4 regions of the Marinomonas primoryensis genome follow, and region 2 is predicted to be linked to each of the others. Evidence: predicted binding sites of a transcription regulator. Region 2 holds the regulator's gene; each other region holds the start of a gene.
What was found. The regulator PhoB, encoded in region 2, activates phosphate uptake and scavenging genes when phosphate is short. The targets are predictions, from matches to a motif close to TGTCATANNNNTGTCANA.
Positions count from the first base shown of each region.

Region 1: MP3633_RS04650 (PhoX family protein) is a predicted target of PhoB. The motif match lies at 3,051-3,068, and genes of this name have one in related genera.
Region 3: MP3633_RS04690 (phosphatase PAP2 family protein) is a predicted target of PhoB. The motif match lies at 1,248-1,265, and genes of this name have one in related genera.
Region 4: MP3633_RS15365 (choice-of-anchor I family protein) is a predicted target of PhoB. The motif match lies at 2,765-2,782, and genes of this name have one in related genera.

Region 1 covers NZ_CP054301.1:995,875-1,003,702, forward strand. Annotated here, with positions in the region: gene MP3633_RS04640 (ABC-F family ATPase) at 1-1,112, shown strand, start outside; gene MP3633_RS04645 (methyl-accepting chemotaxis protein) at 1,208-2,845, opposite strand; gene MP3633_RS04650 (PhoX family protein) at 3,186-5,087, shown strand; gene MP3633_RS04655 (EAL domain-containing protein) at 5,423-7,828, shown strand, end outside.
Region 2 covers NZ_CP054301.1:3,991,965-3,999,792, reverse strand. Annotated here, with positions in the region: gene oppB (oligopeptide ABC transporter permease OppB) at 1-334, opposite strand, end outside; gene MP3633_RS18585 (peptide ABC transporter substrate-binding protein) at 482-2,092, opposite strand; gene cysZ (sulfate transporter CysZ) at 2,421-3,200, shown strand; gene MP3633_RS18575 (response regulator) at 3,200-4,042, shown strand; gene phoR (phosphate regulon sensor histidine kinase PhoR) at 4,180-5,523, opposite strand; gene phoB (phosphate regulon transcriptional regulator PhoB) at 5,520-6,215, opposite strand; gene ubiA (4-hydroxybenzoate octaprenyltransferase) at 6,300-7,154, opposite strand; gene MP3633_RS18555 (chorismate--pyruvate lyase family protein) at 7,151-7,702, opposite strand; gene MP3633_RS18550 (HDOD domain-containing protein) at 7,718-7,828, opposite strand, start outside.
Region 3 covers NZ_CP054301.1:1,007,775-1,015,602, forward strand. Annotated here, with positions in the region: gene MP3633_RS04680 (phospholipase A) at 1-493, shown strand, start outside; gene MP3633_RS04685 (hypothetical protein) at 601-1,173, shown strand; gene MP3633_RS04690 (phosphatase PAP2 family protein) at 1,334-1,849, shown strand; gene MP3633_RS04695 (MJ1255/VC2487 family glycosyltransferase) at 1,846-2,937, shown strand; gene MP3633_RS04700 (dienelactone hydrolase family protein) at 2,984-3,907, opposite strand; gene folM (dihydromonapterin reductase) at 4,134-4,856, shown strand; gene folE (GTP cyclohydrolase I FolE) at 4,928-5,611, shown strand; gene MP3633_RS04715 (hypothetical protein) at 5,740-6,015, shown strand; gene MP3633_RS04720 (MFS transporter) at 6,098-7,273, shown strand; gene MP3633_RS04725 (MFS transporter) at 7,294-7,828, opposite strand, start outside.
Region 4 covers NZ_CP054301.1:3,287,375-3,295,202, reverse strand. Annotated here, with positions in the region: gene glsB (glutaminase B) at 1-870, opposite strand, end outside; gene MP3633_RS15365 (choice-of-anchor I family protein) at 1,033-2,715, opposite strand; gene nudC (NAD(+) diphosphatase) at 2,824-3,627, opposite strand; gene tdh (L-threonine 3-dehydrogenase) at 3,700-4,725, opposite strand; gene MP3633_RS15350 (glycine C-acetyltransferase) at 4,725-5,933, opposite strand; gene MP3633_RS15345 (polysaccharide deacetylase family protein) at 6,140-7,204, shown strand; tRNA gene MP3633_RS15340 (tRNA-Ser) at 7,267-7,357, shown strand; tRNA gene MP3633_RS15335 (tRNA-Asn) at 7,399-7,474, shown strand; tRNA gene MP3633_RS15330 (tRNA-Pro) at 7,476-7,552, shown strand; tRNA gene MP3633_RS15325 (tRNA-His) at 7,578-7,653, shown strand; tRNA gene MP3633_RS15320 (tRNA-Lys) at 7,668-7,743, shown strand; tRNA gene MP3633_RS15315 (tRNA-Asn) at 7,780-7,828, shown strand, end outside.

The sequences.
Region 1 (7,828 bases), 1.1 Mb from region 2:
GTTGGAAACTTCGAGTATTACTTGCGCAAGCCTTGTTTGCTAATCCAGACATATTGCTGTTAGACGAACCAACCAACAACTTGGATATTCATACCATCAACTGGTTGGCTGATGTATTGAATCAACGTAAATGCACCATGATTATCATTTCCCACGATCGTCACTTTTTGAATTCTGTATGTACGCATATGGCAGACATTGATTTTGGTGAGTTGCGTATTTACCCAGGTAACTACGAATACTTTATGGAAGCGTCGTCTCTTATTCGTGAGCAGCTTTTAACCGAGAATTCGAAAAAAAGTGCCGAAATGGAAGATTTGCAAGCGTTTGTAAATCGATTCTCTGCGAATGCTTCGAAAGCGAAGCAAGCCAGCTCTCGTGCTAAAAAATTAGATAAAATTGAATTGTCAGAAGTAAAACAGTCAAGCCGGATGACGCCATCGCTAAACTTCAAACAAGATAAAAAACTTCACCGTCAAGCATTGATTCTTGAAGAGCTTGGGCACGGCTACGAGGATGAACTATTATTTACAGATGGCAGTATTATTCTTGATGCTGGTGCTAGGCTTGCGATTATCGGTGAGAACGGTGCGGGTAAAACAACCTTTCTTCGTTGTTTGATTAATGAATTAGAAGCCAAACAAGGTGAAATTAAATGGGCAGAAAATGCTGTTATTGGTTATTGCCCGCAGGACAGCACAGAAGATTTTAATTCTGATATGACTTTGTTTGATTGGATGTCAAAATGGCGTACGGTAAAACATGATGACTTAAAAGTTCGCGCTATGCTGGGTCGCTTATTGTTTACGGCCGATGACTTTAATAAGAAAGTCCGAGTTTGCTCTGGTGGTGAGAAGAACCGTCTATTGTTTGGTAAGTTAATGATGATGGACTTAAACGTTCTTATCATGGACGAGCCAACCAACCATATGGATATGGAAGCGATTGAAGCCCTTAACAATGCTTTGATCGACTTTGATGGCACCTTAATTTTCGTCAGTCACGATAGAGCGTTTGTCTCGTCTTTGGCAAACCGAGTGATTGAAATCAAAGGTCAACAGATTATTGATTTCCAAGGTACTTACGATGAATATCTCGCTCATCAAGCCTAATTTTATTTAGATTCAAGTATTAAAAAAACCGCTTACTGATATTCAGTAAGCGGTTTTTTTGTTTCAAGTCTTTCTAAATGCAATGTAAACGCAAATTACAGTTTAAAAATAGACATGACTTCTTGGGTGTCTTTGGCTGTTTTTGCTAAAGATTCGCTGGTAGCGCTGTTTTGTTGGACCTGCAAGCCTGCTTGGGCGGAGAGTTCAGAAACCTTTTGATTTAAATGGTTAAGTTGCTGCACCGCTTCGCTTTGCATGGTGACACTTTGAATAACTTTGTTACTAGCTCTGTTTATTTCACCTACTGATAGGGAGATATCTTGTAGATATTGTGTGGAGAGGGTGATTTCTTCTGTGGTTTTTTGTGATTGCTGATGGCTCGCGGTGATACGAGCTTCGGCTTCTTTCGCACCACTTTGAAGCTTACTGATCATGTTTTGAATTTCATCGGTGGACGCTTGAGTTCTACTTGCCAAGCCGCGTACTTCATCTGCTACAACGGCAAACCCTCTTCCCTGCTCACCTGCTCTGGCCGCTTCTATCGCTGCGTTGAGGGCTAATAAGTTAGTTTGTTCGGCAATGGCACTAATGACGTCTAGTACTGAACCTATGGTTTGTGATTGTTCTGCTAGTTGTACGACGGTGTTTAAACCCGCTTCCAGATCCTCAGAGAGCTTTTCAAGAGATTCTACTGTTTGTTTAATAGAGACTTGTCCCGTTTGTGTTTTTTCTGCTGTTATTTGTGCAGAGGTAAGGGTTGACTGAGTGCCTTCAATGACTTCATTTTTAAACGTATCAACTTCTTTGATGGTTTTTGCCATTTCCGCAAACATGCCTTCACGCTGTTGAGTGATCGTTTGTGTTTTTGCTGCAACGGATTTTAATTCTTGGCTTTTGCTTTCAACTTCTTTATTAAGGGATACCGCTTTAGTTAAGGTTTTTGAAAGACGCTCTACAAAAGTATTGTAATAGATTGCAATCTCGGTCAATTGATCTTTGCCTGACTCTGGTAGACGCGTTTTTAAGTCGCCATCGCCGGCTGAAATGTTGTGCAAGGCGGTTTGTATTTGACCAATGGGTAAGAGAATTGAACGTACAATTAAAAAGGATATAAGCAGAGATATTAATATGATGATACTACTGACTGTACCCAGCTTAATGGCTTCTTGTTTGAATTGAGAATCCACATCATCTAAGTAAATTCCGGAACCGATGATCCATCCCCAAGGCTTAAAGCCTTGTACATAGGAAATTTTCTCTACCGGTTTTTCGCTGCCAGGCTTTGGCCACAAGTAGTCAACGAATCCAGCTTCTTTCGCTTTGACGACCTTAACGAACTCTGAAAAGAGTTTTTTGCCATTTGGATCTTCTAGATTGGTAAGGTCTTTTCCATCTAATGCCGGTTTGACCGAGTGCATTACCATGATGGCATTATAGTCATTAATCCAAAAATACTCTGATTCTGCGTAACGAATGTCTTTAATGGTTTCCATTGCATGGCGTTGGGCGTCGGCTTTAGTAAGCTCACCAGATTGTTGAAGTTTGTAATAGTGTTTAAGGACGCCTGTTGCTGTTTCAACAACATGCTTCGTTTGAGAATATTTTTCATCAAGAAGCGATTGTTTATTGACGGTGAGAGTTAAATAAATGACTAGTAATAGTCCTAGAGAAAAGAAAAAAACCAAGCTGGTTAGGCGTAGGTTGATTGGGATTTTGCGAAGCGTATTTATCATTACGTCGTCCTCGATAGGTATGTTTATTTTTATAATATCTAAGGGAGGTTAAAAATTGTTACTCCTGTTTTAGTCACCATACTTTATGAGTCGCTGCCAACATGCTGTTTGATGATTTTCCTTTCTTTAAATTGCGTTCATATGCGCCTGATTTTACGCATTTAATGCTCACCCTTTCAGCCATATAACCATAATGCTAAGCCTCTGTCATTTCTATGTAATCTTTTGCCTATAAATTGATGATTAACTTCCTTTTTGCAGGGGGAGGTCATTTTTGGTCACCCGCATTATTGGACTAGTCGCCAATTGGGATAAATATATTTAATAGTAGGGCAATATTATGAAAATTGAACAAAAACACAATTTAAGTTTTGATGAATTAGATGAAATTGCGCGACCTGCGCCACGCGTCGTAGAGTTCGAAGAAGTGGCCAATAAAATGGTTTCTCGCCGTGGTTTTTTGGGCAGTGGTGTTGCTGTTGGTGCTGGTGCATTTGTAATGGGCTCCACTACGTTATCAGCAGGAAAAGCATTGGCGGCTGGTACAGACGAGTCCCGTCTTGCGTTTAAAATGGTCAAGGCAAATGGTCTTGATACTATAACGGTGCCTGAAGGCTATAAGTGGGAAGTGGTTGTTTCTTGGGGTGATCCATTGTTCAGTAATGCCCCAGCGTTAGATACCACTACAGGTGGTACAGGCGCTTCTCAAGAGTTGGCTTTTGGTGATCATAACGATGGCATGGCTTTTTTCTCGAAAGATGGCAAGCAGATCATGGCCATTAACAACGAATACACCGATGGAAAAACGCTTCATGCGAATCGGGCTGATGGTATGCCTGAAACGGCAGACGATGTTCGTAAAAATAAAGCGGCGCATGGTGTCTCTATTGTGGAGGTGGCTCAACGTGGTGGTAACTGGGGGATTGTTCAAGACTCTGTATATAATCGCCGTATTACCGCTGATACAGAAATGGACATTACCGGTCCAGCTCGAGGTCATAAATGGATGCAGACCTCAGAAGATCCTAAAGGCTTGGTTGCCAAAGGCACTTGGAATAACTGTGGTAACGGACAAACACCGTGGGGCACTTATCTTACTTGTGAAGAGAACTTCAACGGCTATTTTACTGCCAATGATAAAAACTACAAAATGCCTGAAGCGTTTAAACGTTACGGACTTAGCACAGAAGGGCGCTACAATTGGGCTATAGGTGATGCGCGCTTTGATTTAATCAAAGAGCCCAATGAGCCAAACCGTTTTGGTTATGTGGTTGAGATCGATCCGTTAGATCCAACATCTCGTCCAAAAAAACGCACTGCGCTGGGTCGCTTTAAGCACGAAAATGCAGAATTGACCATCGCTTCAAATGGCCATGTTGTGGTCTATCTTGGCGATGACGAACGCGGCGAGTTTTTGTATCGTTTTGTGTCTAAGCATAAGTATTTAGCGGGTGGTCATAATCGTGACTTGCTGGAAGAAGGGACATTGTTTGTTGCCAAATTCCACGATAACAATCGTGGTGAATGGCTTGCTTTAACACCAAAAACAACAGGGATGACAGACGCCGAAATTTCGATTCATACTCGTATGGCTGCCTCTAAAGTGGGAGCGACAACGATGGATCGCCCTGAATGGGTGGCAGCAAACCCAAATAAAGTGGAAGTCTTCTGTGCTTTGACGAACAATAAAAACCGTGGTGTAAAACCAAATGCGGGTGGTGATGCGACCCCCCCAAGTGGCCCTAACCCTCGAGTAGAAAATAATTTTGGTCAGATCGTTCGTTGGGTTCCTATGAACGAAGATCATACCAGTAGTGAGTTTAAGTGGAACTTGTTTGTACTGGCGGGCAATCCGGCGGTTTATGACGATGCTAATGCGGGCTCTCAAAACATCAACCAAGATAATATGTTTAACTCGCCAGATGGCCTGAAATTCGACTCTAAAGGGTTGTTGTGGATTCAAACAGACGGTAATTATTCAAATGCCAAAGGCTTCCAAGGTCAAGGTAATAATCAGATGTTGGTTGGAGACCCAGAAACCGGTGAAATTCGTCGTTTCTTAGTTGGGCCAAATGAGTGTGAAATTACAGGGTCTGCTTGGAACGCCGAACGAACCACTATGTTTATTAGTGTTCAACACCCTGGCGAGAAAGGAAATTCTCATTGGCCTGACGGCGGACAGTCTGTTCCTCGTTCTAGCGTCGTTGCGATTTCTCGTAAAGATGGCGCAGTAATAGGCTAAGAGTTTTCACTGATGAAAAAAGCCAGTATGACATTCATACTGGCTTTTTATTGCTCGTAGACTCTTTGTATAATGCTTAGTTGCCTGAATCGACCCTTTTTATTTCTAATCGTGTTGTGGACCATGACTTATGTCATTAAGTGTATAAAGTTTACTTATGACATCCTTGCTTCATTATAGATAAAATGTCAGTCTTAGTTTTCTTGGGCAAAGGTACATAACTTATTTTTTCTTTATAATTTATATACTTACTTCGACCATCCTAGTTAGTTTTCTATTTTAGGGGTTGTGGATAGAGTGCCTCGGCAGGATATGAAAAATTTAAGTGAGTAGTAATGGGCGTCGTACTTTCTAAATCACTATTTATAAAGCAAGCGGTTTTAACCTTAGCGCTTGCGATTGTTTTAAGTTTGGTCAGTAGCGGTATTCAATTTATTGATGGTATTCGATATCAGAAGCAACAGATAGATCAAGACTTTGATGAGTTGCTGGCTGTTGTCGAAAAGCCGCTGTCTGAGGCTGTTTTCCGGCTAGACGTTACTTTTGCTCAACACCAGATTGACAGTTTGCTGTTGAGCTCCTCTATTGCCCATGTGGAAGTTCGAGACGAAGCCGGAGTATTGTTTGTTCAAGCAACCGCTGAAAAACGTCGTTTTTCCGTTTCCCATTCATTGGCTGATTATTTTTTACCTGACTTACAGAATTATAAGCGCGAATTGCGCTTAGAAAGACCGGTTTTTCAAGCTGGGTCTTTGCTAGTCTTGCCAGAGAAGCGTTATTTGCTCGATAGAATATTTAAAGAGCAACTTTCCATACTGATTTATAATCTATTCAAAGACGTTCTATTGGCCTCTTTGATTTCATTGCTCTTCTACTTTTTAGTAACACACCCTTTAAAGCGTTTGACAGAGTCCTTGTCGACGGTAGGCTACAATGAAAAGCTATCTTTACCAAAATCATTTTATCGACGCCATAAATCGGATGAATTAGGCCATTTGCATTCCACTTTTTCTTTACTTTGGAACAAATTAAATACGGCGCTTAGTGATTTAGAGCGCAGTGATAGCCATACAAAAGCGATGATAGAGCACGCGGCAGATGGCATTTTGTTGTTGGATGAAAACAATAAAATAACGCTGGTTAATACCGCAGCTGAATTTATGTTGAAAATGAAGAGCGAGACACTTAAGTCTCTATCTTTGGAAACCTTGCATGCCTCTTCATCTTGGGGCGTATTTTCAGAAGCCTTGAATTCACTTCAAATAGACGCTCCTCGTACGGTTGAAACGCTTTATCAAATACAAAATATTGAATTACCTGTCGAAATACGGTTAGCAAAGTACAAAATACAAGACAAAATAGAAGTTTTGATGCTCATACGTGATGTTTCTGAACGCAAAGAAACAGAAGCACATATCCATTATTTGGCGTATTACGATTCAGTCACGCACCTGCCTAACCGTCAATATTTAGCAGATAAACTTCGTGAAGCGCTACAGCGCAAGCAGCCAGTTCCAAGCTCGTCTGCGGTTGTTTTTATGGATCTCGATAGATTTAAGACGATTAATGATTCACTGGGTCATAATGTAGGCGATCAGCTACTGTGTTGTGTGGCGTCACAACTTTCTTCTCTTATCGACGATAATATTATTTTTGCGCGAATGGGTGGCGATGAGTTCGCTTTTTTATTGACTAATTTAGGTGACAATAAAGAGCAAGTTGAACTCGTCATAAATAGGTTCGCTGAAAGTATTATGTTTGCGTGTCAACAAGTTAAAAAAGCAGGTCACCATGAGGTTCATATAACAGCGAGTCTCGGGGCAACTATATTTGAGGGCTCTGAATGTTCTGAAGAAATTATTTTAAAACAAGCAGATACTGCATTATATCGAGCAAAAGAATGTGGGCGTAATACCTTTGCCTTATATAAAAAAGAAATGCAGGCCGTTTCTGATGCTCGTCTTGAGATGGAAAAAGCGCTTCATCATGCAACAGAATTTAAGTTGTTTGAATTGTATTATCAACCGCAAACGAATCACAAGGATGAGCTAATTGGTGCTGAGGCGCTTATCCGTTGGAAGGATGATAAAAAAGGCTTTATTTCTCCTGCTGAATTTATTCCTGTTGCTGAAGAAATTGGCCTCATTGTCGAGATTGGTGATTGGGTTTTGAATGAAGCCTTATCACAAGTAGCGATTTGGTTGAGAGAGGGGAAGTGGCAAGTATCTTGGCGTATTTCTATCAATGTAAGCCCCATTCAGTTTCAACAAGCGGGCTTTCTACCTATGTTAAAAGCACAATTACAAAAGCATGATGTACCTGCATGTTGTGTGGATCTTGAAATTACGGAAAATATGTTATTGAACGATCTTTCTTCTAGCTTAGAGAAAATGAATGCAATAAAAAGCTTAGGTGTTTACCTTTCAATCGATGACTTTGGTACAGGTTACTCTTCTCTTAAATATTTAAAATCGTTACCAATAGACAGATTGAAAATCGATCAATCTTTCGTACGTGATTTATTAACAGATAAAAGCGACGAGGCGATTGTTCATGCTGTTATTGCGATGGCCAAAGCTCTTAATATCGAAGTGCTTGCGGAAGGAGTAGAAACACTTTCGCATTACGATCGGTTACGTGAGATAAACTGCTTTTGTTACCAAGGTTATTATTTTGGTCATCCCTTGCCAGCAGATAAGTTTGTTGCTGCATTTGTTCATGATTCAACCACGTTGAAGCCA
Region 2 (7,828 bases):
CAATAATAAGCGCGATAAGAAAAGACCAAATACCAATTTCAGCAGAGACAGGAAAGCTCTGCGCAATCAGTTCGTTAATGGTGAAATCTTTATAGCGAAAAGACGGACCTAAATCCCCTTGCAGTAAACCGCCTAGATAGTAAAAGTACTGGTTAATCACCGGCTCATCTAAGTGATATTTTGCATTAATGTTTGCTAGCACTTCAGGTGGCAAAGTGCGCTCGCTAGAAAACGGGCTTCCTGGTGCAGAGTGCATTAAGAAAAAAGAAACCGTGATCAAAATTAACAAGGTTGGAATGGCTTCTAAAATGCGTTTTGAAATAAATGTAAACATAAAAATTACCGGATTAGACACGCTGTTCGGCGGCTAATACTAGGAACCTGTGGGAGTTCAAGAGATGCCCAGCGACGACGTGCCGCCGGGCATGGTTTTCAACATCGGCTTTTCATATTGGAAAAACTCAATTTATAAAACAAAGCGTTAGTGTTTGATAATGTACATATCACGCACGTAAACGTTGTCTTCTGGGTTAGGCATGTAGCCGCCTAAGTAGCTTTTCACTAAACGCTTTTCGGTATATTGGTAAATAGGCGCGACCGCCATGTCTTGTTCAATAGCGATTTCTTCGGCTTTGTTGTAGTTCGCCGCAGGGTGCTGCATGGTACGAGCATCGTGCAGTAGCTTGTCGTATTTCGTGTTGCTGTATTTACCGTCGTTATTACCGTGAGTAGTGGTTAGAAGATCTAGCATAGTAGAGGCTTCGTTGTAGTCACCAATCCAACCTGCACGCGCTATATCAAATTGCTGATGTTTTTTTGTTTCTAGATAAGTCTTCCACTCTTGGTTTTCCAATGTGACGCTAACGCCCAAGGTTTTTTTCCACATAGAAGCAATTGCTATGGCAATCTTTTTATGATTTTCATTGGTGTTGTAAAGCAAGCTAAAAGACAGAGGGTTGCTTGAGGTGAATCCTGCTTCTTTTAATAACTCTTTGGCTTTTTCATTACGTTCTTTCTGTGTCCATGTTGCGTATTCTGGCGTTGCGGGTGAAAAATCGTTTACCACTTCAGGCGTGAATGAATACGCAGGAAGTTCACCTGTACCGGTGACAAACTTGGTGATCACGTCACGGTCAATGGCATAAGACAAGGCTTTACGAACGCGAACGTCATTGTAGGGTGCTTTGGTGATGTTGTACTGGTAGTAGTAGGTGCCCAACTTTGGCGTTACAACAACTTCGTCTGGTATATCGCGCATCAGTTGTTTGAAGTGGTCATTTGGTATCTCATAACTCAGGTCCATTTGGCCCGCTTGGAAGCGTTTTAGCTCAGCGTTTGGAGATTCAATTGGCAAATAGGTCACTTTGTTGATGATGGTTTTGGCATCATTCCAATAGTTGGCATTGCGAGTGAATACCATTTTTTCGTTGACGATCCATTCGTCCATTTTGTACGCACCGTTAGACACCATGTGTTCTGGTTTTGTCCAATCATTGCCCCATTTCTCAACCACTTTTTTCGGTACTGGAAACATGGTTTGGTGAGAGGTCATTTTTACAAAATAAGGTACAGGGCGTTCAAGTGTCACTTGGAATGTATAAGCGTCTAGGGCTTTAACTCCCAGCGAGGATGGTTTTGCTTCACCGGCAATAATCTTAGTGGCGTTAACAATGGATGGGATTTCCATGAACCATGCGTATGGTGAAGCAAGAGCGGGGTCGACAGCGCGCGTGAAAGCGTAAACAAAGTCTTCGGCGGTGACTGGATCGCCGTTAGACCATTTCGCATCTTTACGAAGGTGGAATGTGTATTGTGTATTGTCAGCGTTTACGTCGTAGCTTGTTGCAACACCTGGGATTTGGTTGCCATCGCCATCTTGATTATACAAACCTTCGAAAAGGTCTTTTGAGCGAATAGAACCCGGCGTGCCTTCCATTTTTTGCGGATCGAGTGTTGCGGGTTCTGCACCACCACCACGAACGAGTTCTTGTTTCGCGGCTAACTCTACACCGGCTGGTACGTCGGCAGCTTGGGCTTGCAGAGCAATAAATGACGTGGCTATGATGGCACTGGCGAGCAATGTTTTTTTCATTTTGATAATGTCCCTTTTTAGTTGTTTTGGGTGTGCACTTTTTTATATCTAAAAGCTCTATCTGCACAGATTTTTATCCGTCTTACATTTTCATAGTTCCCCAATTCACTAAAGGTCACAATCGAAATTGCGTATCAGGTTATGCGTCTGATAAAGGTAAGATTCATAAGCGTATGATAAAAAATGACTTCTTATGTCTATAAGGCTTGAAAATACGATTGATTCGGATGATTGACTCCTTTAATTGGAAAGGCGTTGTGGAGCCGTGAAAGTCCTCATGATATTCTTTGTTTCTTAATATAAATTAGAAAAAAGGTAATACGACATCGTGATAACACACCCATTTAAAGCCGCCGGGGCTTTTTTAAGAGCGTTCCCTTTGGTCTTATCGAAAGAGTTAAGGTTGTTTATATTGGCGCCTCTGTTGGCCAATTTTATATTAGTGGGTCTGTTGTACATGGTCGCCTTTAGCTATTTTCAAACGCTAATGGATTCTGCAATGGGGTACTTACCTGAATGGATTTCTTTTTTGAATTGGCTGTTTTATCTAATTTTCGCCGCTATTATTAGTGTGCTTTTGTTTTATAGCTTTTCTGTAGGTGTTAATATTTTAGCCGCGCCTTTTATGGCATTTTTAGCGGAAAAAGTGGAAGAAAAAGAAACCGGAAAAGTCTTTGATGAAAGCCTAAACACCAGTGTTATCATGGCCATTATTGGGCGTAGTTTGCAAAGAGAATGTCAAAAAATACTGTATTTTTTACCCCGTTTTATTTTATTGCTTTTGCTGTCTTTTATTCCGCTTGTTAATGTTATTGCGCCTGTGTTGTTATTATTGTTTTCAGCTTGGATGTTGTCGCTTCAATATATGGATTATGCCTTTGATAATAATAAGGTTAAATTTCATGATATGAGAATGGCATTACGCTCTAAGCCTTTGTTATGTTGGACGTTTGGCGCAATAGTAATGGTTGGTCTGACGATTCCGTTCTTCAATTTATTTGTTATGCCGATTGCTGTTGTGGCAGCCACGTTGTTGTGGATTTCGGTTTTCCGGTCAGAGCATGGTGATTTTTCCGCTTTGTTAGATCGCACTGATGGTACTTTTTAATGTCGTTAAAAATTTTGGTAGTAGATGATGCCTCTTTTACACGTGACTTGATTCGACGAACTTTGCGTAAGCAGTTTCCGGCGGTTGAAATCGAAGAAGCGGTGAACGGTCGTAAAGCTCAGCAAATGCTGACGAAAGTACAGTTTGATATGGTGTTGTGTGACTGGGAAATGCCTGAAGTAACGGGCGTTGAATTGCTTAAGTGGTGCCGAGAGCAGCCAAAATATAAAAAAGAAGACGTTCCTTTTGTGATGATTACCAGCCGAGGTGATAAAAGCCACGTGGTGGAAGCGGTTCAGTCTGGTGTGACGGATTATCTAGGTAAGCCATTTTCGAGCGAGCAACTGATCAATAAAGTAGTATCTGCTGCGAAGAAGCATAAAATCGATGGCAAGTTATCGTCACAAAAACCTCGCGAATCCATTGCGCCTGGCGGCGTTAGCTCTGCGTCATTGGATGTATTGATGGGGGCTGGAAAATCCACGCCAGTGCAAGCGACGAAGTTTACTAATCCTGATGCCCCCGCCGTCGTTGTTAAGGATGTCAAAATCCCTACCTTGGTACGATTTGAGGCCAAGCAGTTTCGTTGCATGATTGTCCAGTTTAGCAAGACCGAAGCGACCATGTTCATTAAAAGCGATGATGTGGTACCACAGGTGCTGGGGCAAGCGGTATTAGACTTAGAGTTTGGCGGTAAGATAAATAGACTTAACTACTACATACAATCGGTTGCCACGACAGAGAAAAAACACGACTCCACGTTTTTGACTGTGATACTGAGTTTGATCGATCAAGACAGTGAGAAAGAAACGTTTATAAAGCAGTTATTCGACAGTTTATAATCCCACCCCCCCCTTCCCTTAATAAGGGGAAGGAACAAGTCTGTACGCTACCCATCCCTTTGAAAAGTGAAGAAACAAGTCTGTACAGTACATTGCTCCTCCCCCTGATAAGGGGGAGGCTGGGAGGGGGTTATGTTTTATTCTTGTACATTTGAAGGTGTTTCACTGTGGGATGTGATGGCTGGAATGTTGTCTGTGCGTGTTCTACTCGCGGGAAAATGACAGGAAAAAGTGCTTCCTTGGCCAGGCTCACTGCGTATTTGCAGTTTGGCATCATGGTGTAATAAAACATGCTTCACGATTGCCAACCCAAGACCCGTACCACCTGTTTTTGATCCTCGTCCCTTATCAACTCTGAAAAAGCGCTCTGTTAAGCGTGGAATGTATCTTGGGTCGATACCCAGTCCAGAATCTTTGACTGAAAAAACGCCGTTGAATTCGCTCGATTCCCACTTAATCGTGATGTCGCCGCCATCCGGTGAATATTTAATAGCATTGACGATAAGGTTCGAGAAGACACTGTATAGCTCTTTATAGGAGCCGTACAGACGGGCTTCCTCAGGAATATTGACTATCAGCGTATGTTTGTCATTCAAGATGGCTTCTGTGGCGTTGGTAACGGACTGTACGAAGTCTGAGACCCTGTGCCACTGGTTTTCCTCGCGCTTGTCGTCACTTTCTAAACGAGACAACAGCAAGAGATCCTCAATGAGTTGCTCCATCCGCTCAGATTGCTCAGACATATTCACAATGCCTTTTTGCATGCTTTTCGGCAGACTGTCCTTAAACATGTCGAGTGTTTCTAAATAGCCTTTTATGACGGTGAGCGGCGTTTTTAATTCATGGGAAGCGTTGGCAACAAAGTCTTTGCGCATTTGCTCCAGCAAATGTAGGCGGGTCACGTCACGCACAAAAATCAGGTGATCGTTCTTATCGTACAAGGTGGTTTGAATTTCCAAATAGACGCCGTCTTTCGCAGGAGATTTGATAATCAAGGGTTCGCCAAATCGCTTTTGGCTGAAATAACGGAAAAATTCAGGACTACGGACAATATTAGTGATCACTTGGCCGCGATCAACAGGACGCATCAGGCCAAGAAAATGCGCTGCAGAGTTATTCCACCACTCTAAATTACCTTGGTTGTCGGCCATGATAACGCCTTCTTTTAAGGCGGTCGTGGAGCTTTCTATTCGCGTTAGTGCTTGGCGCATCCGACGCTTGGACTTACGTTGTTTCTTATGCAGACGATAGACGGCATCAAAGACTTCGCCCCAAATGCCGCTGGCTTCTGGTGGCGCTGCGCGACCAGAATGGCGTAACCAATAATGAAATTGATACAGTTGATACAGCTGCCAGTATAAAGATCCCAAAACATACAGCAGTAAAACACCTAACAATTGCCCAATAATAAGGCCTATTACAACGCAAGCCGTTAGGCCTGCTAACCAAGTAATAATGGTGTTTCGCCAAATCGTTTTCATAGGGGCCTTTTTGCTGAGAAGCGGTAGCCAGTACCTCGTACCGTTTGTATCAGGGAATCGTGGGTGCTACCAATGGCTTTGCGTAAGCGACGTATATGTACATCAACCGTACGCTCTTCAACGTAGACATTTCCACCCCATACTTGATCCAACAGCTGAGCTCTTGAATAAGCACGTTCTTGGTGGGTCATCAAAAATTTTAACAAGCGATACTCTGTTGGTCCCATTTCTAATGGGCGAGTACCAATAGTGACTCGCTGGCTGATCGGATCAAGGACCAAGCCTTCTATTTCGATAGGCTCGTCAACGCCTTGAGGTGTCGCTCGTCGTAATACTGCTTTGAGTCGCGCAACCAGCTCACGTGGAGAGAAAGGTTTGGTGATGTAGTCATCAGCACCCACTTCGAGACCTTGGATTTTATTGTCTTCTTCGCTTTTTGCGGTCAGCATTATGACCGGAATTTCGGCGGTTGTGCTGTCTTTTTTGAGTCGGCGAGTCAGTTCAATACCGCTACCACCAGGCATCATCCAATCGACCAGAATAAGATCTGGTCGATGATCGACAATGATTTCATGGGCTTGCTGAATGTTTTCAGCTTCTAAATATTCGTAGCCCGCCATTTCGAGTGCTATAGCGATCATTTCGCGTATAGACGACTCGTCATCAATAATTAATACTTTTTTACCGGTCACAGGATTTATCCTCATCTCAGGAACGGTTTCATTAAAGCGGCCTAATGTGACAGTTTGGTTAAAATGTCACAACTTTGCCATATATTACAAAAAATAGTTTGCTGCTAGGCCGATAAAAACACAGTAACCAACGCGGTTATTGTCTAAAAAAGATCGAAAACAGGCTTGTCGATCGCGATTTTTTGCTTGTTTAAACTGCAAATAAAAGAGTCCTACACAAACGAACAAGGACACAAAATAGGGCCAACTCAGTCCTGCGAGTAAGCCAATCCATGTCAATAATGACAGGGTTAACCCTTGCAAACAAAGAATGACGAATAAGTCGTATTCTGCAAATAATATAGCAGTAGATTTCACACCAATTTTGAGGTCATCTGGACGATCTGTTATTGCATAATACGTATCGTATGCAATAGTCCAAAAGCAGTTTGCTACGAACAACATCCATAATTCTGGATCGGCTAAATCACCGCCTTGCGCACTGTATGCCATAGGGATAGCCCAAGAAAAAGCCAATCCAAGAAAAAGCTGTGGCAGATGGGTGTATCGTTTCATAAAAGGGTACAGAGCTGCCAGCCCTAAGCCGACGAACGACAGCAAGATGGTCTGTAGATCGGTAAACAGTACCAAGATAAAACTCAGTACACAGAGTGCGGAAAAGAGTAAAAGGGCTTCTTTTTCTGACACTCGACCAGATGGTAAAGGCCGATTTTTTGTGCGATCAACGCTTCCATCGATTTTTCTATCGGCGTAATCATTGATCACACAACCCGCTGAACGCATGCTAAAAACGCCCAATATAAAAATGATGAGCAAATGCCATTCAGGCATGCCATCAGCGGCAAGCAATAATGCCCACAACGTCGGCCACATTAATAAAAATGAACCAATAGGGCGGTTAAATCTCGTTAATTCTGCGTAATCTTTTAGTTTACTCATAAAAATCCAAACAGCGGTTTTAGGTGGTTAATATCATCGAAGAATGCTTCGTTCACTAATATGCCGGGTCCAAACTGATGAAATACAGAGCGTCTTGCCCATAAGGCACTTTGTTGATTGGGAAACATACTTCTTGGCAATTGCGTTATTTCAATGGCGCTTCGAGTCAGTGCACGATGTTGAAACAAATAACCGCCTAAGGGCTTGTCTTTTAGGTGCTTTACTTGACGCCAATGGCCTCGTAGGGATTTGGCTGGGATAATCGAGCGAGCATATATGACGGCCTTACCATCCACCTTGAGTAGTACGGTGCGAATTCGAGCCGCTTCCCTTGGGCGCAACTTGAGACATTTTCGCTCTCGAGCTGTTGGTGCCCCCCAAGCGTCTTCGATGACGTGAACCGTTAATGTGCCGAGGCTTTGTAGTTTTGCTGTCAAAGAGTCGTGAGTGACCAGCCAAGGCCAGAGCGTTTTAGGTACTTTTACTTTATTGATTCGATGAACAGGCGCCCATCGATAGTCAAATTGCTGGGCGGCTGAGGGGTTCATTAATGTCATAAGAGGTTAAGCATTCATTTTATTAATCAAAGCGACCATTTTATACAGCTCTGGAGATTTTTGATAAACCGCATCACGACACGCTTCGGCCTCTTCTAGTGTCAGGCCTATTTCCTG
Region 3 (7,828 bases), 1.1 Mb from region 2:
TACCAATCATGAGCCTGAAGTCTTTATCGTTACGAAGCCGAAGCATGGTTTTTTGGGCATTAAACCAGAATACGTTTCATATGGTTTTAATCACCAATCGAATGGCCAATCAGGGGATTTATCCCGCTCTTGGAATCGATTCTACGTAGACTTTTTGTTTGAGACCGGTGATACCGCGTTCTCTTTTAAGCCTTGGTATCGAATCTCTGAAAGTTCAAAAGTAGATGACAATCCTAATATCGAAAAGTATTTCGGTTATGGGGAGTTGAATGTGATACACGTTATTGATGATTACAGCATTGACATCATGCTGCGAAATAACCTTAAGTCGTCGGATAATAGAGGCGCACTTCAAGTTGGTTTTAATTTTCCTCTATGGGGGAAAACACGGGGCTACATTCAATATTTTAATGGCTATGGTCAATCTCTATTGGACTATAACCATCAGACTCAATCCCTTGGTATTGGAATTATGCTGACCAACTGGCTGTAGTTCGAAGGCTTTATCGTGTCCATAGAATTTATAGTGTCATTAAATTGTCATGATTTCGTCATTTTTTGCTTTTAAGGTGGGTATCAATCTTACTTAGGAGCTACACCATGAAATTGACGTTTTTACCTGTTGTAACAAGTTTAGTCGCACTTACATTACTAACCGCCTGTGGTGGTGAAATGGTTAAAAAAGATGAGGCAAAGCCGATGGCTGAAGCTGTGTCTTTGAATAATGAAGACTTGTACGAGGTTCACCATGATGGCCGGATTTATATTTTTGATGATCGTGCTGTCTATGAAGAGTTTCTACAAGTTGGTGAAACTTCATATCGCAAAGTTCGTATTGGTGCAGGCCCAAAGGGTAAAACGATTGTATTTGGTTTAACTAATGCGGATAAAAAGAAAATGTCGGGCATAGCCTCAGTCGATATGTACGATGGTGCATTGGACGCGGCGACACCTTTTTATGGTGAAATGCGAATAGACGGCCGAATTTATGTTTTTGGGTCCTTACAAGAAATGAATAGCGCGCGGATTGTTGGTGAAGTGCCTCTGCGTTATACGGATATCGGATCTGGGCCAAAAGGCGAGACCGTTGTATATGCTTTGAACAGCAGCAATAAAAAAGTTAAGCCTGAAGCGATGATCGCGTTATTTCATAAAATGAATGATATGAAGTAATTAATCCGCTTAATATTTTAAAAATGCCTCGTCATTACGAGGCATTTTTTTGTCTGCGTTTTACTGTGTAAGGGTGTCATTAAGTTGTCATCTAAGTGCCACGGAACTGACATTTTACTGGTCTATGTTGAAAGTAAGAAAAAATCAGTGAGGTGATAAAATGAATATACTCCAAAACATTCATGCATTTGATGTACAGACTTTTTATTGGTGTATGGCACGCAAACATAGAGCTAAGTTAACCCAAATAGGGCGCGCTATATCGTTTTCAGCGGATGGCCCTATGTATGCTTTGGTTGCCGCACTAGTTTGGCTGGCAGGATTTGAGACATTGGTTTGTGTGCTAGCCTTTGGTTTTTTGATTGAACGCGCCGTATATTTTGTTTTAAAGCGAGGTTTTAAGCGTCATCGTCCTGCCGATGCGTTAGATGACTTCAGTAGTTTTATTATTCCATCTGATCAATTCTCTTTTCCTTCAGGCCATACATCAGGCGCATTTTTTATTGCTTTCTGTTTGAGTGAGTGGTTTCCAAGCTTGAATATGATGTTGTATTTCTGGGCCGCTAATGTCGGTTTATCACGCATCTTTCTAGGTGTGCATTTTCCTACGGATACGGTGATTGGTGCTTTATTAGGCAGCACTTGTGCTGCAGTGGCAATAGGCGTTTTAGTATGAAAATCCTTTATGGTGTGCAAGGTACCGGTAATGGTCATATTACCCGAGCAAGAGCCATGGCGGCAGAAATGCATGCAGCAGGCTTTAAGGTGGACTTTGTGTTCTCCGGTCGTCCACCGGAAGACTATTTTGATATGGCGGTATTTGGTGCCTATCGAACGTTTCAAGGCTTAAGTTTTGTGGCCCGAAATGGACAGTTAGATTTGTATGCAACCTGCAAGAATGCGAACTTTTTTATGCTGTATCGAGACATTCGTGCACTGGATACGAGAGGTTATGATTTAGTCATCACTGATTTTGAGCCTATCGTTGCATGGGCTGCTAAACGTCAGGGTGTGCCTTGTATTGGTTTTGGTCATCAATATGCGTTTAAATATGATATTCCGCGTTATAAAAAGAATGTTGTTGCACAATGGATTATGTCAAATTTTGCACCCGCGGATACGCAATTAGGCGCTCACTGGCATCACTTTGGTTATCCTATTCTACCTCCTCTTATTCATGCTCAAGAAATGAAGAATATCACTGATCCTGATCAAGTATTGGTGTATCTACCTTTTGAGAACAGTGAGGCGGTACTGGATTGGCTTGATGGCGTTCCTAACTATCATTTTCGCTTTCACTGTAAAGACATTGAACCCGGTATTTATGGCAATGTTGAAATATTTCCATTTGGTCGTGAGTTGTTTCAAAAAAATTTAAGCGAATGCGAATCTGTATTGTGTAATGCCGGATTTGAGTTGAATTCAGAGGCTTTGCAACTGGGTCGACGCATTTTAGCGAAGCCGTTAAAAGGGCAAATAGAGCAGCATTCCAATGCCATTGCGTTGGATTTTTTGGGCATTGCCAAAACGAGTGACGTTTTGAATTCGGAGATTATTCAAGATTGGTTGGAAACGAGCCGTGTGGTTCAAATCTCTTATCCAAATGTTGCTCGCGCTGTGGTGGCTTGGCTGCAATCGAATAACGATACGAGTGTGGCGGATTTGTGTGAGTCGTTGTGGCAGCAAACTCCGAATGTGCGCGGAATCGATTTTAAATACAATAAAGACACTTCTGAGAACAACGAAAAAAGCGTTACGGCCTAATTTTCTGGCCGTAACGCTTGCCCATAACATTTCGCTTCATGTTTTATTAGGCGTTTAATGCCTTATTAAAGAATTGAATCGTACGCTCCCAAGCAAGCTCTGCGTTTTTCTCTTGATAACGCGCTGTAGAGTCATTATGAAAACCATGGTTTGCAGTAGGGTAAACATAGGCGGTGTAATCGACCTTATTTGCTTTGAGTGTTTTTTCGTAATCTGGCCAAGAATCATTCACACGTTTATCCAACTCAGCAAAGTGCAGCTGTAATGGCGCTTTTATTTTGTCTATGTTGGATTTGGCTGGTGTGCCGTAATAAGGCGCACCGGCTTGAATCGTATCTGGCATTGCAGCGACTAAGGCGTTGGTTAAATAACCACCAAAGCAGAAACCCACCATGCCAACTTTTCCTGTGCTAAATGAATGATTCTTTATTAGGGTTGCTGCATCCATGAAGTCGCCTTCGATTTTATTGCCGTCTAGTGTTTTCTGCATAGCGCGGCCTTCGTCATCGTTTCCAGGATAACCGCCTAACGGGAAAAGCGCATCCGGCGCGAAAGCAATAAATCCCGCTTTGGCGAGACGTCGAGCCACATCTTCAATATAAGGGTTAAGACCACGGTTTTCATGAGCGACAAGTACTGCCGGTGCTTTATTAGTCATGTCTACGTCTTTGGGAATGACGAGGTAGCCTCGCGCTTTACCGTGGCCGTTTGGCGAATCAAACTCCACGTAGCTGGCTGTAATTTCAGGGTCATTAAAGGAGACTTGCTCTGCAAGCGCATAGTTTGGCGTTAACGCGCCAGCGACCACAGAAAGAGTAAGTCCCGTAACGCTGAGTGTGCCAAGTCGAGACAAAAAAGTACGACGGTCAATGTCGCCATGGGCGTATTCGTCGTACCAATCAAAAGCTTCTTGAGGGATATTCTTGCTGGATGGCATGCTTGGGGTTGATTTAGCTGTCGGTAAGGTCATCACAATTCCTTCTTTGTCGGGTTGATTTGTATGAGCAACGCATTGTTTAGAACTTATTAATGAAAAGTGGTTCAATGGATACGTATAAAAAAAGATATTAGATGGCATAGATTGATCTTTTTTTTACAAACATACGTAACTAAATTTAGCAGAAATAAAATATAGGCCTTTGTTAGGTTGTTTTTTCATCTGCTTAATGAAGATAACTCAGTAGGAACGGATACTAATGATGCGTAAAATGCCAATTATTATCACTGGTGGAGCTCAGCGTCTTGGTCTTGCCTGTGCAAAGTCATTGGTCACGCAAGGGTACCGCGTGATTATTACTTATCGTCGTGAACGAAAAGACATCGCCGAGCTGGAAGCGCAGGGTATAACGTGCGTTCAAGCCGATTTTTCAAGCAGTGCTGGTGTCGATGACTTTATTGAAAAAATACAGCATCAATATTCGGCGTTGGGTGGCATTATTCATAATGCATCTGAATGGGAGTCCGAAGAAAGTGCCTCGGATACGGCGCTTTTAATGGAAAAAATGTGGCAAGTGCATGTATTTGCACCCTATCGTATAAATCTCGCCTTCGAAGGATTATTATGTGCAGGATCTAAGCTCGATGGGCAAGCAGACATCATTCACATGACGGATTATGTGGCGGAAAAAGGCAGTGATAAACACATTGCTTATGCATCGAGTAAAGCGGGCTTGGCAAATTTAACGTGTTCCTTTGCCAAGCGGTTTGCCCCTCAGATTAAAGTCAATGCGATCGCACCGTCACTTCTCATGTTTAACAGCGGAGACGATGCTGAATACCGTAGTAAGGCATTGAATAAATCTCTACTGCGCAAAGAACCAGGAGAGCAAGAAGGTGTACTAGCGGTGCAGTACATATTAGGCAGTCGTTATATGACTGGTCGAACATTGTCACTGGATGGAGGCAGGCATTTGGTTTAACTCGCCAAATATGACTTCTCTTTTAACGCCTCCATGTCATGAGACAGGGTTAAGCAACTTAGGACAAAGATATGAACGCTAACATAGCTGTACAAACCAATTTAAATCGCCTTGTGTTGTCTGATGAGGCTATTAAAGTACGTGATACCTTAATCAAAAGTGGTTTAGAAACCCCTATGATTGATAATGGCCTAACAAGCGAAGAAAAGTATCAGCGCATTAAAAACTCATTTGAAGAGATTGTGACGACATTGGGGCTCGATTTGACCGATGATAGCTTGGCTGAAACGCCACATCGTATTGCTAAAATGTACGTGAAAGAAATCTTCTCAGGCTTGGACTATGCTCAGTTTCCAAAAATCACTGTCATTGAAAACAAGATGAAAGTCGATGAAATGGTAAAAGTGAGCGACATTAGCTTTACCAGTACATGCGAACATCATTTTGTGACAATCGATGGACTAGCAAAAGTTGCTTATTTGCCAAAAACAAAGATTATCGGCTTGTCGAAAATCAATCGTATCGTGCGATTTTTTGCCCAGCGTCCGCAAGTACAAGAACGTCTAACTCAGCAAATTTTAGTCACCTTGCAAGCGTTGCTAGAAACCGACAATGTGGCGGTCAGTATCAGTGCTGTGCATTATTGTGTAAAAGCTCGAGGCGTTATGGATGCAAGTTCTTCTACTCAAACAACCGCACTGGGTGGTTTGTTTAAACGCAGCGATAAAACGCGTGGTGAGTTTCTTGCCAGGTAGTTTTTTAGGTAAAAATACTTTTGTTTAGTTTAATAAAAAGAGCCTTATGTTCAAGGCTCTTTTTTTATGTCATGAAATCAGGCAAAGTGACGCAGCGTATAGAATTATTTGGCTTTGAGGCTTTTACTATGACAGATAAAAAAACAGTGTGGTTTCCAGCAAAAAAAAATGGATGGGGATGGGGAAAACCAACGGCGTGGCAAGGTTGGTTTGTACAAATGCTCTATTTATTTACTGTTGGCTTTATCAGCTTTTCGGTTGATCCAAAAATTGAGCTTTTAAAATGGATTTTACTGGTCTCTATCAGCACGCTTATTCTGCTCGTTGTTTATTATGTGAAGGGTGACGCGCCTAGTTGGAAATGGAAGCCGATTGAAAAAGAAAAGCGTCGACTGTTCAAATGAAGAAATATTAAGTGGATTTAAAGATTTTATTCACCGGTTAAATGCGCTCAAATAACAAAAAAACATGGATAAGGGTTTGTTAATGCGCACATCAGGTGTGTTGTTGTTTATTGCGTATTTAGGGTTCATTAGTCTGGGCTTACCTGATGCGGCTCATGGGATTAATTGGCCGTTTGTGCGTTCGGAATTTTCTGTTCCAATCGGGTGGTTGGGTTTAGTCATTGCTGGTGGTGGCGTTGGCTATTTAGTGTCGAGTTTCTCTGTTGGCTATCTGCTGTCTCGCTTTGGTGTCGGCTGGCTATTGGTTGTGAGTAGCCTATTTGTCAGCTTTGGTTTATTTGGTTTCTACTTTAGCTCTACTTTTACTGTCTTTGTCTTGTTCGCAATTGTTATTGGTATAGGGTCTGGTGCAATTGATGCTGGATTAAACGCGTACGCCGCAGAACATTTTTCTGCAAAGCACATGAATTGGTTACATGCCGCTTTTGGTGTTGGTGCCACCGCTGGTCCTATTATTGTTACCACCGTACTGGTTAGTTTTTCTCAAAATTGGCGTTTAGGCTATGCCATTCTCGCAGTGATACTGTTTGTTACTGCGATTGTATTTTTGTTTAGTCGTCACTTATGGGAAAGCGACAAGCATGCTCCCAAAAAATCAGAAGGCAGTCTTGATGAGACTGTGACAGTTTCTCAACTTCAGGCACTTAAACACCCCGTTATCCGTTCCCAAATAGTATTCTTTTTCTTGTATTCAGGCGTGGAAGTCGGCGTTGGGCAATGGGCGTTTACTGTGATGACAGAGTCTCGTGGCATTTCCTTAGCCAGTGCAGGCACATGGGTCGCGATTTACTGGGGAGCCTTAGCGATTGGAAGGGCTGTGTTTGGTTTTTTGGTAGAGCGCTTTCCTGTAGACCAGTTATTACGTCTTTGTTTGGCTGGTGTGGTATTAGGTGCGCTGTCATTTACTGCGAGTGTTACGCCTTATGCAAGCTATTTAGGGCTAGCTTTGATGGGCTTTAGTGCGGCGCCTATTTTTCCTTGTATGATTTCTCAAACCGCCATTCGTGTCGGTAAAAAATACTCAGCTCACGCGATTGGTTTTCAAATGAGTGCGGCCGTAACCGGCGCCATGACCTTACCATTTTTGAGTGGTTTAATAGGTGGGCAATACGGTTTGGCTTGGTTGAGTGTTACTTTTTTGTTTTATGCACTTTTACTGTTAGGTCTTTTTCAGCTTATTTTAAAACGCGTAAAATAGATTCGATTTTTTTAGCGTCTCTATTTATATTCATCGTTTTCTTTGTCCAAGGTTTTTCTTTTTAACAAATCTGGGAATAAACACATCCAAACACCGACGATGGCAATGGTTCCGACGCCACCAATCACAATGGCCGGAATGACACCAAACCAAGCTGCTGTTACGCCCGATTCAAACTCCCCTAACTGATTTGAACTGCCAATGAAAACTGAATTGGCGGCGCTGACTCGACCGCGCATTTCATCCGGTGTTTCTAGTTGCACAAGAGTCGAACGAATCACCACGCTGATCATGTCTGAAGAGCCTAATAAAATGAGGGCAAACATAGAGAGAATTAAGCTGTCTGATAAACCAAATAAAATGGTAGCAACACCAAAAATGGCCACGGCTGCAAACATGATTTTTCCAACACTGTGCGTTAAAGGGTGGCGAGCTAAATAAATAGACATTAATAAAGCACCCAGAGCCGGCGCGCAGCGTAATAACCCTAATCCCCAAGGACCAGTGTGTAGAATGTCTTTTGCGACAATAGGTAAGAGCGCCGTTGCGCCGCCT
Region 4 (7,828 bases), 700 kb from region 2:
CAGTGCGGCTATTCCCGCTAAGGAATTGCCTGATTCATTCAGTTCTGGCGACCAAACACAGATAGAAAAGCGATTTGGTACTATGGCTATAATGCCACCACCAACGCCACTCTTCCCCGGCAAACCCACACGATAGGCAAAATTCCCGGCTTCGTCATAGAGCCCGCTGGTGGCGAGTAAGCCATTGACTTGAGTGGTTTCACGGCGAGTGAGCACTTGTTCGCCAGAATGATGTGAGTAGCCCTTGTTGGCTAAAAAGCTAAATGCCTTAGCAAGGTCAATGCAGTTCATGCGCATGGCGCAGTTATCAAAATAGTTACGCAATACCGCTTCTACATCGTTTTCGAAATTACCGAATGCTTGCATCAAATACGCCATAGACGCGTTGCGTGCGCGAAACTCGTACTCTGAGTTGGAAACGACTTTATCGGAACGTAATTTAGAGTTTCCTGCTAGGCGGCGAATAAATTCTCGCATAGCGTAATGTGGGGATGCAAAGCGTGAATGGTTCATATCGCTGACGACAAGTGCGCCCGCATTAATGAAGGGGTTACGTGGAATGCCCATCTCATACTCTAACTGCACCAGTGAGTTGAAGGGATTGCCAGATGGCTCTCTACCGACTCTTTCCCACATGTCTTCACCATAATGTTTCATGGCAAGGGTTAAGCTAAAGATTTTTGAGATACTTTGAATGGAGAAGTTCTTCTTGGCTTGACCTGTGTGGTAAAGCTTTCCGTCATTACTGTAGATGGCAATGCCGAATTGATTAGGGTCAATGTTTGCAAGCGCTGGTATGTAGTCTGCGACTTTCCCTAAGCCAATTAATGGCCTCACTTTTTTTTCGATTGAGCGAAGTAATTCTTCCACGTTGTTCCCAGTGTTATTTTAAGGTGTGAATAAGCGATGAAAGCGAATTCAATTTGCTGGCTAGTATAGAGACAGTGAGATGAATTCCCTAGTGGAATTTCGGCTTATATTAAACGTAAAAAGCCCCCAAAAAGGGGGCTGAAATCCTGTGTTCAAGGTTTTTTATTTACTGGGCGAAATGCCATAAACGGAGGTGGTTCCGCTTACTTCGTTGCCAACAATCAATAATGCTTGCCCGCTTGGGCTGTCTTCTTTTGAAACAAAAGCCATGCCTTCAGGCCCAAGGTCGCCTGCTGCAGAGGTATCTACTTTGGCGTCGAAATCTCGGCTGGTTAAATATTGAATGAACTGACTTTTCTTGGGTACGGTAATGTCATACACCATGATACCGCCCACGCGTTCAAGTCCAATAAAAGCATAAGTGCGACCGTCAATTTGACCTACGGTTAAGGCTTCAGGCTCAGGTCCTTTGTCATCACTGCGTGCATCTGTTTTGTTTGAGTCGTTTGAAGCATTGAAGCCTTTTTCGCCCAATGCTTTTGCGGTAATGCGTTCGAAATCACTGCCACTATCAAATACTTGCTCGCCGGTGTCGCCGCTCAAGATGGAAAAAGAACGGGCGCCGTAGCCATACAGTTGCGTGTAGGTGCAGTTATTCGGTGCGCCTTTTGTGAGTTTGCAATCTTGCGCGCCTAGCGTGCTGGTAAATTTCATGCGACCAAGATTTCTTGAATCGTCCAGCTTACCTTCAATCTCGTGTTTTAGTGGACTGGTTAGGGCAAGACGACTGTTTAGCTCGTCGGCTAACTCTTTCACGCGATATTCTTCGCTGAAGCCTTTGTAGTCTCTTGAGTCACCTTCGTTTGCTGTTACTAAGTAGGTTTTACCTGATACGGTGTAAGATGCGATGGTGTCTGGTTGATATAAGCCCAATACTGGCCAGTTTTTCAGCTGAATGGTTTTATCCTTGTCGCTGACGTCTAGTTCGTTGCCCGTTTGGTTATAATCTTTTGTGCCTAATGCCCAAATGGTGGACACCGACTTTTTCATAAGATCGATTTTTGCAATGCCGTTGTTTTCTTGCAGTGATACAAAGGCATAGCGGTTGTCTTTAGAAACTGTGACGTATTCTGGCTCTAAGTCTTGAGCAACACTGGCATTAGGGCCGAAAATACGCAGTCCGTCAGGTCGTTCTGACGCGCGCGAGCCGCCGTTGTTAAAATCACGAAACGTCACTTGAGTAACATCGCTTTGCGTTAATGTCGTGATGTCATTGGGTAAGGTAATGATGCTTACGCTGCCTTCTGGGTCTACGGTGTATTCATCATTAGGCTCGCCTTCGTTGGCAACAATCACCTGTTTGCCATCGTGCGAGAAGGTCACCATGTCTGGTAGTGCGCCGACTTTTACCGCAGTGATAAAGGTATGGTCATTGATGTTATAAAAAGCGATGTACCCCATGTCTTGTTTTGGCTTGGCTTCAATAGCAGCGGCCATGATGCCGCTATGGACACTAACGCTATTGGCAGCGCCAAGGGATAAACCGGTTAACGCGGCCACGTCTGCACTGACATCAAGTGTTTTGATTTTGTATGGCGCAGCGGGATTGCTCATGGACAGCACATCGACTTTGCCCGAATTGGCGTTTATTACAAAGGTTTCTTGCGTTTTAGCATCGTATGCCACTATTTCTGCCGCGCTGCCATCAAAAATGCCTGACTCATAACGACCGAGGAAACTTAATTCGATGGAAGTCGTGGCACCAGCTTGTTCATTATTAGACGTGGCGCAGCCACCAAGTAATGCCACGGTGGCACATAAAGGTAATGCAATGGGTAAACGCATGATTCTTCTCCGGAGGGATAAAATGAGTGCGGCTACAGTAACGGCTAATTATGACAATAATATGGCAAGCAGCGGTAAGTGTTTACTTACTGCTGCTTTATTTATGAACTATTTTTTATTGTTAATATGCGCAATATGATGGGTGATTAGTTGTCCTGAAATGGTCGCGCTGTTGGGTATGTGAGGTAAATTGTCGATGTGGTACCAATTCGCCTCATCAATTTCTCCTGGTGCGGGAGTGATTTCACCAGCAACGTAATCCGCAAAAAAGCCGACCATAAGTTGATGAGGAAAAGACCAAGGTTGACTGTCTACATAGCGAATGTTGGTGATTTCAAGCCCTACTTCTTCACGCACTTCACGTGCCACAGCTTGCTCTAATGTTTCACCCGCTTCGACAAACCCCGCAATATTACTGAATTTACCTTTGGGTGCGTGAAGTCCACGGGCCAGTAAAATATGGTCGTCTTTGCAGATTGATACAATGATGCAAGGCGAAATTCGTGGGTAATGACGCAAATTACACGTCGGGCAAATCTTAGTGTGTTCCGCTATATGTTTTTCTTGCATGGGTGTTCCACATCGTCCACAAAATTGATGGTCTCTGTCCCACGTTGATAATTGATGAGCGCGACTTAATAGAAGGTAATGATCCTGATCTTGTAAGAAGAGCAGTTCTCTTAAGCCTACTTCCGTAAAGCCTTTTGGTACGGATTCAAAACGGCAAACAAAGACATCTTGGCCCTGCCACTGTCCACAGTAAATGGCACTCATTTTTGAGTTTGGTTGAAAGTGTGTGAAAGGTATTAAAAAAAGATTGTCTTGTTCAACCAGCACTTGATTACGATGTAGCAAAACATAGAGTGCGTCTTGATGGGGGAGCGGGTGTGTTTGAGTGCCAATTTCTAACATGTTCTTGCTCTGTTTGCGTCTAAAAGAATTACGCTAACGCGATCATCTTCTAGACGCAATAACCTAGCGGATTTAATTCCAATCCAGGATCACTTTGCCAGATTGGCCTGACGCCATAGTATCAAAGCCTTTTTGGAATTCGTCTACATTAAAGCGGTGCGTAATAATGGGGCTGATGTCTAAACCAGATTGCAACATAGCGGCCATTTTGTACCAAGTTTCGTACATTTCACGTCCATAGATACCTTTAATAATCAGGCCTTTAAAAATGACTTGGTTCCAATCTATTAGCGTGTCTTTTGCTGGAATGCCGAGCATGGCAATTTTTCCGCCATGATTCATATTTTCTAACATAGAGCGAAATGCTTGATCATTGCCGGACATTTCCAATCCAACATCAAAGCCTTCGTGCATGCCTATTTCATTCATGACGTCTTTCAAAGACTCTTTGCTAACGTTCACCGTTCGAGTCGCGCCCATTTTTTTCGCAAGCCCTAGACGAAAATCATTTACATCGGTAATCACCACATTGCGAGCACCAACATGCTTTGCAATGGCGGCGGCCATGGCGCCAATGGGGCCTGCGCCGGTGATTAAGACATCCTCACCGATCAAATCAAAGGACAGAGCGGTATGAGTCGCATTTCCAAACGGGTCGAAGATTGCCGCCATTTCATCACTGATGTTGTCAGGGATTTTGTAGGCATTGCTGGCAGGAATGACTAAATATTCGGCAAACGCGCCAGTACGGTTCACGCCAACGCCTAGTGTTTTACGGCAAAGGTGACGACGTCCTGCACGACAGTTTCGACAGTGACCGCAGGTAATATGGCCTTCGCCTGAGACGCGATCGCCGATTTTGAACCCTGATACTTCTGGGCCAATCTCGGTGATTTCACCAACAAACTCATGACCGACGGTCATTGGTACAGGAATGGTATTTTGTGCCCAGTCGTCCCAATGATAAATATGCATGTCTGTTCCGCAAATAGCGGTTTTTCGTATTTTGATAACAACATCATTGTGGCCGCATTCTGGTTGGGCTACTTCTGTCATCCAAATGCCTTTTTTGGCATGAAGCTTAGCAAGCGTTTTCATTATTTTATTCCTTCAATAATACCCATTTCGCGACCGACTTTCGCAAAAGCAGTAATGGCTTGATCGAGTTGTTCCGTTGTTAGTGAGGCTGACATTTGTGTTCGAATTCTAGCTTTTCCCATCGGCACAACGGGATAAGCAAATCCGGTGACAAAAATCCCTTCTATATATAGCGCACTTGCCATCTCTTGAGCGAGTGTTGCGTCTCCTAATATAACGGGAATGATTGGGTGGTCGCCAGGTACTAGGTTAAACCCTAAGTCGCTCATCTTGGTACGAAAGTAAAGGCTGTTGTTTTTTAGCTGCTGACGAGCGGCACCCCCTTTTTGAAGTGATTCAAGGATTTTTATGCTGGTGGCGGTAATAACAGGCGCCAATGAATTAGAAAACAAATATGGACGAGAGCGTTGACGTAACCAATCCACAATGTTTTTAGAGGCACTGGTATAACCACCCGATGCGCCACCAAGGGCTTTTCCTAATGTGCCAGTAATAATGTCGATTCGGCCTAGTACGCCACAATATTCATGGCTACCACGACCATTCTCACCTAAGAAACCAACCGCGTGGGAGTCATCTACCATGACGAGCGCATCGTATTTGTCCGCAAGGTCGCAGATGGACTTTAGGTCCGCAATAATACCGTCCATGGAAAAAACACCATCAGTGACGATGAGCTTGGTTCTAGCGCCCTCTTTGTCGGCCTGTTGAAGGTTCGCTTCGAGCTCTTTCATGTCATTGTTAGCATAGCGATAGCGCTTTGCTTTACATAAGCGAATTCCGTCAATAATGCTGGCATGATTTAACGCATCACTGATGATCGCGTCTTCTTTACCAAGTAATGTCTCAAACAGTCCTGCGTTGGCATCAAAGCAAGATGAGTACAGGATGGTGTCTTCCATCTGAAGGAAGTTACTGAGACTTTTTTCCAGCTCAGTGTGAATGTTTTGAGTGCCGCAAATAAAACGGACAGAGGCCATACCATAGCCATAATCGTCTAGTGCTTTATGCGCCGCTGTTGTTACGTCACTGTCATTCGCTAGCCCAAGATAATTGTTTGCACATAAGTTGATTAACGGACGATTGTCTGCTGTCGTAATTTGACTGGCTTGAGGTGTAATAAGAGGGCGCTCTTGTTTGTAGAGGCCTTGTTGTTTAAGCGTTTGTAGTTGTGTGTCGAGTTGCGTGTGAAATTCAGCTCTGCTCATGTGATTACCCCTGACTTACCTATACTTAATGTTGATAACGAGTGATATGTGTTCAATGAGTGTAGGGCTGAGGCCTGAATAAAAGTAGATGCAGTGGTGTAGCAATATGGCCATAACAGTTTGTGTCTATCGTTGGTTGCTGCACTGGTCATTCTGTCTATTCGTCGCGTAGAATGAGGACAAATATTAACCAAAAAGGAAAAGGTATGTTGTCAAAGTTTCACTACGGCATCTTGTTTGGTGCAATGAGCGTCAGTATGGCGGTTCAAGCTCAGGATTATTTACCTGTTCTTCAATATCACCATGTAAGTGTCAGTTCACCTAAATCGACTTCTGTTACGCCAGAGCAATTTACTGAGCACATGGACTATTTGAAAAACGCTGGTTTTCAGGTGGTTGATCTGCGTTCTGCATTGGACGATTTACAAGCCCATAAGGCATTACCTGAAAAAGCCGTCGCGATTTCTTTTGATGATGCCTATCGTAGTATTTATCAAGCGGGCTTTCCTATCTTAAAAGAAAGGAACTTTCCTTTTACTGTGTTTATTAATACTGAACCCGTTGAACGCAAAAGCCGTAGCTTTTTGACGTGGGAGCAAATGAAGGAGATGGAAGCGTCTGGCGGTGTGTTTGCGAACCATACTATCCGCCATCCTTATATGCTGCGCAAAGAAGAAGGTGAGTCTGACGACGCTTGGTTATCACGAATGACAAAAGAAGTGGACACGGTTGAAGCGCTGCTCATTAAGAATCTAGGGCATTCACCTAAAATGCTGGCTTATCCCTATGGTGAATCTAATCGTACGATTCGAACCATGATGGAAGAAAGAGGGGTGATGGCATTTGGTCAGCAATCAGGTGTGGTGAGCGCGGACTCTGATTTCGAAAATTTACCTCGTTTTCCTGCTTCTGGCGCGTATGCAAAATTATCCACATTAAAAACAAAGCTAGATGCTAAGCCAATGCCTTTGCTTGCGGAACAAGCCGGTGGTGACTTTGCGACAGATAAACCCGTGTCTATTCGCTTAACGTTTAAAGACGGTAAATATCGCCTAAAAGACTTGGTGTGTTACGTGGCAGGACAAGGTAAGGCGTCATTAGATTGGGTTTCCGAAAATGAAGTGATCGCCACAGCGAGTAAGCCTTTCGGCGTTGGTCGTGGTCGAATTAACTGCACTATGCCGGATAATTCGGCTAAGCATTATTACTGGTATTCCAATGTTTGGATTCGTTCTGCTCCTGACCAAGGCTATGTAAGTGAAAAAAGTTAAGTTTTTTTCAAAAAAACATTGCACTGAAATCTCAAATCAGTATTATACACCTCGCTCGCAACGGAGGGGTGGCAGAGCGGTTTAATGCACCAGTCTTGAAAACTGGCGTAGGTTAGTAGCCTACCGAGAGTTCGAATCTCTCCTCCTCCGCCATCTTCCTAATAGGAAGTTGTTGCGAACAAGATAAAATTAGTTCCTCGATAGCTCAGTTGGTAGAGCAAATGACTGTTAATCATTGGGTCACTGGTTCGAGTCCAGTTCGAGGAGCCATCGGAGTATAGCGCAGTCTGGTAGCGCGCCTGCTTTGGGAGCAGGATGTCGGGGGTTCGAATCCCTCTACTCCGACCATTAATTTTATCATCACCTAGTAATGGTGGGCGTAGCTCAGTCGGTAGAGCTCCGGATTGTGATTCCGGCGGTCGTGGGTTCAAGCCCCATCGTCCACCCCATTACTCTGATAGTCGGGCCGTTAGCTCAGTTGGTAGAGCAGTTGACTTTTAATCAATTGGTCACTGGTTCGAATCCAGTACGGCCCACCACTATCCCAATGCTTAACTCTGCATTATCTGATTAATTCCTCGATAGCTCAGTTGGTAGAGCAAATGACTGTTAATCATTGGGTCA